Pedobacter sp. W3I1: one gene and its partner. The protein of the gene in region 2 interacts with the protein of the main gene of each other region in a pairwise test. Links are inferred from orthologs where the notes say so. Each region holds a gene or a part of one and is shown on either strand. Other genes may lie near its edges.

Region 1 (4,448 bases), 1.3 Mb from region 2 along the record:
TCCACCGGGAACAGGCGATATCCACATCACCATTACGCAGAGTTTCCCAATTTCAGGAGCGGTTGTAGTTACTACACCGCAACAGGTTGCACTGGCCGATACGCATAAAGGTTTGGCCATGTTCAGAATGCCTGGAATTAATATCCCGGTTTTAGGTGTCATAGAAAACATGTCGTATTTTACACCAGCAGAATTGCCGGAGAATAAGTATTATATCTTCGGAAAGGGTGGCGGAACAGAACTTGCAGCACGTTTTGATGTGCCTTTTTTGGGCGAAATTCCAATTATCCAGAGTATTTCGGAAGCTGGAGATAAAGGGAAACCGGTGGCATTAAACCAAAATCCTTTACTGGATGTTATATTTGGAGATATTGCAAGTAAAATTGCACAACAAATATCCATCAACAATGCGCAAATGGTGAATTGCTAAAAAATTACTATTTTTATAAATTAAAATATATATAATGAATTTAACAGAACAAGTAGAACAGGCATTGGAAACTATCAGGCCGTATTTAAAGGCTGATGGAGGTGATGTTTCTGTTGAAGAAATTACATCTGAAGGAACGGTAAAGCTTAAGCTTTTAGGCAACTGCGGTTCTTGCCCAATGAGTTTTATGACTATGAAATCTGGTATCGAACAAGCCATTATGAAAGCTGTTCCGCAAATCACTTCAGTAGTTGCAGTTAACCTGGCTGAGCAAGATTAAGCTTTAACACTATTTAACAAGGAAGTTTTATTAATAAAATTACTTTTGTCTTAATGAGATATTGTGTTGCCCTAATTTGCCTTATTTTTTCTGTAACCGCTTTTGCACAACAAAAGCCGGCACAGGATAAACTCATCCAATTTTCAGGGATTATTACCGATATCGATAGCTCAAACGTGATTCCTTATGTTACCATCACCAATCTTTCTGCCAAGAGTAAAAGGGTTGGTGCCGATTACAGAGGCTACTTTACCTTTATTGTTAATCCTGGCGATACCATCTTGTTCACCGCCATTGGTTACAAGAAGTTTTCTACGGTAATTCCTGAAAGCACACCGGATAGCAAGTATACCATTATGGTTAAACTGAAAGCCAATGTAATCGATTTACCATCGGTGCGTGTTTTTCCTTGGGCAACAACAGAAGAATTTACCCGCGAGTTTTTATCAATGAAACTGGCGGATGATGATATGGCCATAGCCAAAAAAAACCTTTCTCGCTCCTCAATTGATGGTTTAATCCAAACTTTGCCACGTGACGGACAAGAAATAGGTAGCCAAAACTATCGGTATAATTTCGATAGGATGATCAATAAGAATATGGTTCAAACCAATCCGCTGCTCAACCCTTTCGCATGGGGTAAGCTGATGCAGCAGATTTTTGATGGCGATAAGAGCCGGACGAATTAGTCTGGAGTCTTGAGTTCGGAGTCTTTAGTCCTGGGTGCAGAAGACCAAGCACTATTTAATCATTACCCTAATTTTATTTAGTTAGTCATTATCCTGAACTTGTTTCGGGATCTATGCTGCTATAAAGATCCTGAAACAGTTCAGGAGGACGGATCGTAAGGTAATTGATGTCGGATTAGGCGAATAAAAAAGGGAAAACGTTTCCATTTTCCCTCTAACATCTTAAATCAAAACTTATCGTTTCTTACTTTTATTCGGGAATTTCATTTTGTAATCTGTTTTGATGTTACCTTTCGAAATCGCATCCAGTTTACTTTTAAGCATCGTTTTACGGAGCACACTCACTTTATCGGTAAACAATTTTCCTTCGATATGATCATATTCATGTTGGATTACGCGTGCGGGCATTCCATCTACATCATCTGTATGCTCTACCCAGTTTTCATCAAAGTAAGTGATCTTGATGTTGGGTTTACGCATAATGTTTTCGCGGATATCAGGAATGCTTAAGCAGCCTTCGTTAAAACTCCAGGCCTCTCCAGTTTCTTCCAAAATTTGTGCATTAATAAATACTTTTTTATAACCTGGTTTGCCATCTTCATCTTCGCCTGTATCTACAATAAACAAACGAATAGGCAAACCAATTTGAGGAGCAGCTAAGCCCACACCGTTTGCATAATACATGGTGTCGAACATGTCGCTGATTAATTGTTCTAATCCTGGATAATCTTTATCAATATCGGTCCCTACCTTTTTTAAAACAGGATCGCCGTAAGCTACTATTGGTAATTTCATTGTATTATATTTTTTCAGATGTAGATCTGAGCTTATTAATTATTATAAATCGCTGTCAGTCTGAGCTTGTCGAAGACCTATGGTTAAGTCCTTCGACAAGCTCAGGATGACAAAACGAGTGGTTTTGACTTACAAAAATAAGAATTATTCCTCTATTGGGCAGAAAGTAAAGATATTCAGTTGCCCGATATTTAAAATCTCATCGGTAACTTCTGCCATTTGCTTGGTGGTAACGGCATTTATCTTCTCAAAAACAGTTTCCAGCGAATCGATTTTGTTGTGATCGATCAGGCTTTTAGCCATTGAAATGATTAAACCAATCCTGTTTTCTTCTCCCAAAGCAATCTGTCCGATAAATTTGTTTTTGGCTTTTTGAAGCTGTAAGTCATTTAAAGGATGTTCCCTGAGCTTTTTGATCTCCTTAAAAATTAAAGAAAGCGCTTTGGCCTGTTTTTCTTTATCAGTTCCGAAATAAATGGAAAAAATACCCGTATCGCTTAAGGGCGAAAAATTGGATTCGATGGTATAGGCAATCCCATATTTCTCTCTGATCTGCAGATTTAATACCGAACTCATCCCATTGCCGCCAAAGTAATTATTCAACAGCATTAAAGCCACCTTTTGCGATTGGTGCGTAGAATATGCCTGTGTGCCTACAATGCAATGTGCCTGCATGATTGGCTTATAAATAGTAGTATTGCTTTGTGGAAGTATACCTGGTTTAACCCTTTCTTTGTTTGGATTATTCTCTTCAACATCAGCAAAATGCTTGCTCCCTTTATTTACAACACTATTTAAGGTATAATTTCCCAGCACAGCAACTACAATTTCGTTGGTGCGATAATTGGCCTTCCTGAAATTGATTACATCCTCTCTGGTAAAATGCTGCACGGATTCGGTTGTGCCCAAAATATTGTTGCCCAAAGCATGACCAGCGAAAAGCATGTCTTCAAAATCATCATTAATGGCTTCCTCAGGCTGATCTAAATAAGAAGAAATCTCATCCAAGATTACACTTTTTTCTTTATCCATTTCCTCTTCAGGGAAAGTGGAGTGGAACAGAATATCGTTGAAAAGATCTAGTGTTCTATCTAAATATGGATTTAAAAAAGAAGCGTGCACGCAGGTATATTCTTTGGTGGTGTAGGCATTTAAATCTGCCCCAACACTCTCTAAGCGATTTAAAATCTGATTGGTGCTCCGTTTTTCGGTACGCTTAAAAATCAAATGCTCAATAAAGTGTGCTAAACCCGCTTTGTTTTCAGGTTCGTCGCGCGATCCTGTGTTAACGATGATGCAAGCGTGAGATATGGCAGAGGCCGAAGGCACATGCAGTAAGCGTATACCGTTTGGCAAAGTGTGAACATTGTATTCCATTGAGGGGCAAAGATAAGGCTAATTGCTTACAAAGCCTCGGTATCCGGGTATTGCAATTGTAAAGCGGAAATCAATTTATCTCTGGTTGGCCTTTTGAGTATCAAAAAAATAAAATTAGCAGCACCGAATATTAAAAAGAATGAATTATGTGTTATAAAAAAACCTACCACATTGAAAAGCGCCCCTCCTTCCAGTAAAGCTGAAGTAATGATAAATGCACTTTGGTACATATTGATTTTTACATCAGCAGGAGCAGCTTTATCAATTTTAGCGATTAAATTTCTGTAAAAAAAGATACTCGCCGAGATGGTAATCAATCCCATTATCGGAAATATTGGATTAAAAGGCGAAGTGGTTTTAGGGTTCGCATCAAAAAACATCATGTCACGGTTAAGAAATATGGTTACCAGTGCAAAGAGAAAAACGCCAGAGCATAAAGCAAGATGGATAATTTGGAGTGTTTTTAGTTTGGTGTTCATTGTGAGGTGAAATATAATTTATTAATGGTTTAAAAAGATCCGTCATCTCGACCGAAGCGCAGCGAAATGGAGAGATCTGTATAGTTAGATTTCTCGACTGCGTTGCACTCCGCTCGAAATGACGGATTTAGGGAAATTTATTTCGTTATCCCCTCCAGCGAGAATAAAAATGCCCAGCGCAATGAAACGTCTTTTAAATAATCGAAACGGCCAGACGCACCGCCATGGCCAAATTCCATATTGGTTTTGAGCAGTAAAACATTTTTGTCGGTTTTTGTGGCCCTTAATTTGGCTACCCATTTGGCAGGTTCGAAATACTGCACCTGGCTATCGTGTAAGCCTGTAGTAACTAACATATTTGGGTAAGCTTTTTTCTCTACATTTTCATAAGGAGAATA
Region 2 (4,228 bases):
CCATCGATAATGTTTAATGCTGTTTTATCAATGCCTTTATCTGCCCAGAAATTGATTTCTGTTTCGGCTCCTTTGCTTGTTGTGGCTGCCTTGCCCGATTTTATCGCAATGGTTTTTAAAAGTGTTTCACCGTACAGGTTAATGCTCTTTTTTAAAAACCAATAAGTGATTTCGCTTAAATTGGGTGAGCTTATGGTGCTTATCTTTTGTGTCACCGAAGGAATTACCTGACTGTTTAGTACCATTAACCGGGCTGTAGTGGCTTGTTGGCTTGCAGGAATTCCTAACCTTTTCAAAGTATCCTGCAAACGGTAGGCACAGTCAAAAGCAGGGTCGGGGGTAGCGACTGAAATCCCTGATTTTGCAATGCCCATGCCCCAGCTGCCACGGATATAAGCGGTATTGCTATAAGGAGGCAAGAAAGCATAAGCACGATCTCCAGATCCAGCATTGCCAGTTTTCAGTTCATTTACCAGCTGCAAATAAGGAGTAGCTGGAACTGTTTTTACAATTTTAACTTCATCCGATGTACTACTTCCAGGTTTTAAATGGATGTCGAATTGATTTTCGCGCCAGGTTAAGCCAGATGTTCCGGCACCATAATAATTGCCGATATCCTGCCAAACCCAACCTTCCGGTGTGGTTTGTGTACCGAAAACACGGTCATCACCAATTACCATACCTTCAATTTTTTTAATTCCTGCCGATTTTATTGCAGCTACCCATTGCGTTAAAACAGCATTTTCTTTGTTCTGATAACGCCATGATCCCAATGTTGGATCGCCACTGCCAATAATAATTAGGTTTCCTTTTAATGTTCCTTCTGTAGTGATTGTTCCGGTATAAGCGAGTGTAGTTTGAAATTGAAAATCTTTTCCTAAAATACTGAAAGCAGTGGCTGCAGTAATGGTTTTTAATGTTGAAGCGGTAGCCAGGCCAATTTGCTCGTTTTTGGCAAATAATATTTTTCCGGTATTGGCATCTAAAACACAAAGTGAAGCAATGGCATGTTTTGCCTGTTCATCATTTAATAAATTATTAAAGGCTTTTTCGAGGTTCTGAATTCGGTTTTGGGCAATTGTAATGTTTGCAGCAAAAACTAGAAGCAATAGGGAATATATTTTTAATCGCATAGAGATTTTATCCGTTGAAGATTAACAAAGATAAAATTAAAAGGCTAATCACTAATTTATATATAATTTAGTGATTATAATCCCTGAATTATATGTTTATGATTTGTGCAGTTTATCCATTAAACAGTTTGTTACGATTAATTTCTTTTCCCTGCCTTAGCTTTACTGCATGATAGATGGTAGGTACATCATTGGTCCATTTTTTCAGGGTGAACACAATGGCAAGGATCTCCACTCGTGTTGCCAGACCAATCCAAAGGCAAAGTTCAAATAACACAACCGATTCGCAATGCACTATAATTTCGACTAAGGTTGAGAACAAAACTAAGGTCCAAATTTTAGCACCAATAGAATGCGTAGCAATCTCCTTCTTAAATTTTATATAACTTAATATATAGGTTGAAACTTCAAAAGTGCCAAGAACAATTAATTTTATCAGGTTAGCTTTGAAAAAATCAGGACATTGAATATAAGTGGCAACAGCGACCGAAATAAAAAAGACCTGGTCAACGCCGGAATCTAAACGGCGTAATTTTTCAGAAGAGATATTGAGTTTTCTGGCGATTATTCCATCAAAAATATCGGTTAATAAACCAATGGATAACAAGGTTATCGCTATAAAGGAATAGTGATTGACATGGGAAATGCTTAATAAAATTATTCCGAAACCAATCAGTAATCTGGAGTAAATTAAAGCAATGGGGACATGTTTCATGATTGGAGAGCGCATAAAAAAGCCCCGATAAATCGAGGCTTTTGTTTAAATTTATTGATTAAACCAATTCTTTCTGAATCAGATATTCGGCAATTTGAACGGCATTGGTTGCAGCGCCCTTGCGTAAGTTATCGGCAACAATCCAAAGGTTTAATGCTTTAGGTGCCGATTCATCTCTACGGATACGGCCTACAAAAACCTCATCTTTTTCATGTGCATCTTTTGGCATTGGATATTTTAAGTTGGCAACATCATCAACAACGATTATGCCAGGTGACTTTTCTAAAATACTACGCACCTCAGCTAAATCGAAATCATTTTCGAACTCGATATTTACCGATTCTGAATGACCACCCATAACCGGGATACGAACTGTAGTGGCGGTAACTTTAATGCTATCATCGCTCATGATTTTGTTCGTTTCCTTAACCATTTTCATTTCTTCTTTGGTATATCCATTTTCCATGAAAACATCAATATGAGGAAGTACGTTTAAGTCAATTTCGTATGGATAAGCTTTCGGTCCATCAATACCTTTACGCTCGTTCATTAACTGCTCAACCGCTTTAACACCTGTACCGGTAACCGATTGATAAGTAGAAACCACAACACGTTTAATTTTGTATTTATCGTGCAAAGGTTTTAAAACCACAACCATTTGAATGGTAGAACAGTTTGGGTTAGCAATGATTTTGTTATCGATAGAAAGCTCGTGTGCATTAACTTCTGGTACAATTAATTTAATTGCAGGATCCATTCTCCATGCAGAAGAGTTATCGATAACGGTTGTTCCGGCTTCTTTAAAACGTGGCGCATGCTCCAATGAAGTATTTCCGCCTGCAGAAAACAAAGCGATATCAGGTTTCATGCTGATTGCAGTATCCATGCTAACAATTGGGAACTTCTTACCCTTAAAAGTAATCTCCTTACCAACACTCTTTTCTGATGCTACGGGAATCAACTCTGTTAAAGGGAAATTTCTTTCCTCCAATACTTTTAACATGACAGTGCCTACCAATCCGGTGGCACCTACTACTGCTACTTTCATTTTAATTTTTAATTATATTATTAAACATTTGATATAAGCCCAAATATGCTAAAAATTAAGCTTATATCTCCATTGTTACCAATTAAATTTGCTTTTAATATTTAAAATCTTAGTTTTTCAATAGAAAATAGGGTGAGAAAGATTAGGTGTAATTCGATTTAGTTGATCTTGATACATACTAGTAAGAAATTATTTGACTTGTTTTTTGGAAAGCAGGTTCCTGTTCATATCGGTTACGAAAGCCCTGCTCTCACTATAATCTTTTTAAACAACAACTGTCATGCTGAGGTACGAAGCATCTGTTTCATTGGTTGCAAATGCTTCGTACCTCAGCATGACAGCAAAATTTATAGTTACTGCAATTAAAAAGTATTGCCGTTCTATCAGGTTTAAATAACCTAAGTTAGCCGTTATAACATAAAGAATTTTTTTTAGTGTAATAAATCCGCGTTAGGGATTGTAAGGGTTCAGTGCCAATTTTTTATTGGTACCGGAGCAAAGCGGAGCCCTGAAAAGCCCGACCCTTGCGTAGCTTGGGTAACGCCCATATCAGTTTGCAATTTACAGTTTGCAATTCTTTTTTTTACAAACCTCGCAATTTTAAACTGCGAGGTTTGGATAAGTTTTAAATCAAATTGGCTTTAATATAATCGCAGCTTGTTTTGATTGAACCAACAGGATCTGGTTGATAATTGGTTTCGTGCTCTACAAAGAAATGTTGCATGCCCGAAAGTTTTGCCTGGGCAAAAATGCTTTTAAAATCAATAGAACCTTTGCCAACTTCGGTATTCCATTCTGGTTTGGCTTTGTCCATATCTTTAACATGCCACATTGGGAAACGGCCTGGATATTTTTTAAACAAAGCTAAAGGATCGTTACCCGAGCGTACAACCCAGTATAAATCTAATTCGAAATTTACCAGGTTTTTATCGGTCTCGCTTAAGTACACATCGTAACCAGTGGTATCACCTAATTTCTTAAATTCGAAATCATGGTTGTGGTAGGCGAATTTTAAACCAGATGCTTTCGCAATTTCAGCAACCTTATTAAAATCATCAGCGGTTTTCTTAAAGGCATCTACACCTTTGCTTATATCTACATGCGCACCGGCAATGGTAAAGAATTTACCGCCAATGGCTGCTGAAGATTCGATATCGGCTTTTAACTTGTCGGTTTTTCCAGTTTTGGAGAATTCATCCATTCCGTAGTGGCCACTTGGTGCTTTTAAACCGTTCGCATTTAATAATGCTTTAAATTCTTTTGGTGTTAAACCCCAAAATTTTCCATTAGAAAAACCATAAGTTTCAACTTCTTTGTACCCGGCCTGTGCCA

The links.
Region 1: the proteins of QF042_RS07305 (region 2) and def interact in binary tests that used the Escherichia coli proteins (3 or more experiments, as listed by UniProt). The link is inferred for Pedobacter sp. W3I1 from one-to-one orthologs.

The regions. Positions count from the first base shown.
Region 1 is NZ_JAUSXN010000001.1:413,955-418,402, forward strand. The notes cover bases 415-3,392. They hold def (peptide deformylase), read right to left. Parts: upstream 2,195-3,392; coding sequence 1,634-2,194; downstream 415-1,633. Other genes in these bases: QF042_RS01800 (Mrp/NBP35 family ATP-binding protein), read left to right, coding at 415-430; QF042_RS01805 (NifU family protein), read left to right, coding at 465-710; QF042_RS01810 (hypothetical protein), read left to right, coding at 764-1,399; QF042_RS01820 (pitrilysin family protein), read right to left, coding at 2,339-3,392. Also shown: more of QF042_RS01800, read left to right, coding at 1-414; more of QF042_RS01820, read right to left, coding at 3,393-3,571; QF042_RS01825 (hypothetical protein), read right to left, coding at 3,598-4,050; QF042_RS01830 (S9 family peptidase), read right to left, coding at 4,188-4,448. UniProt on the Escherichia coli protein: Removes the formyl group from the N-terminal Met of newly synthesized proteins. Requires at least a dipeptide for an efficient rate of reaction. N-terminal L-methionine is a prerequisite for activity but the enzyme has broad specificity at other positions.
Region 2 is NZ_JAUSXN010000001.1:1,693,818-1,698,045, forward strand. The notes cover bases 902-3,659. They hold QF042_RS07305 (aspartate-semialdehyde dehydrogenase), read right to left. Parts: upstream 2,897-3,659; coding sequence 1,907-2,896; downstream 902-1,906. Other genes in these bases: dacB (D-alanyl-D-alanine carboxypeptidase/D-alanyl-D-alanine-endopeptidase), read right to left, coding at 902-1,133; QF042_RS07300 (CDP-alcohol phosphatidyltransferase family protein), read right to left, coding at 1,246-1,863; QF042_RS07310 (sugar phosphate isomerase/epimerase), read right to left, coding at 3,522-3,659. Also shown: more of dacB, read right to left, coding at 1-901; more of QF042_RS07310, read right to left, coding at 3,660-4,228.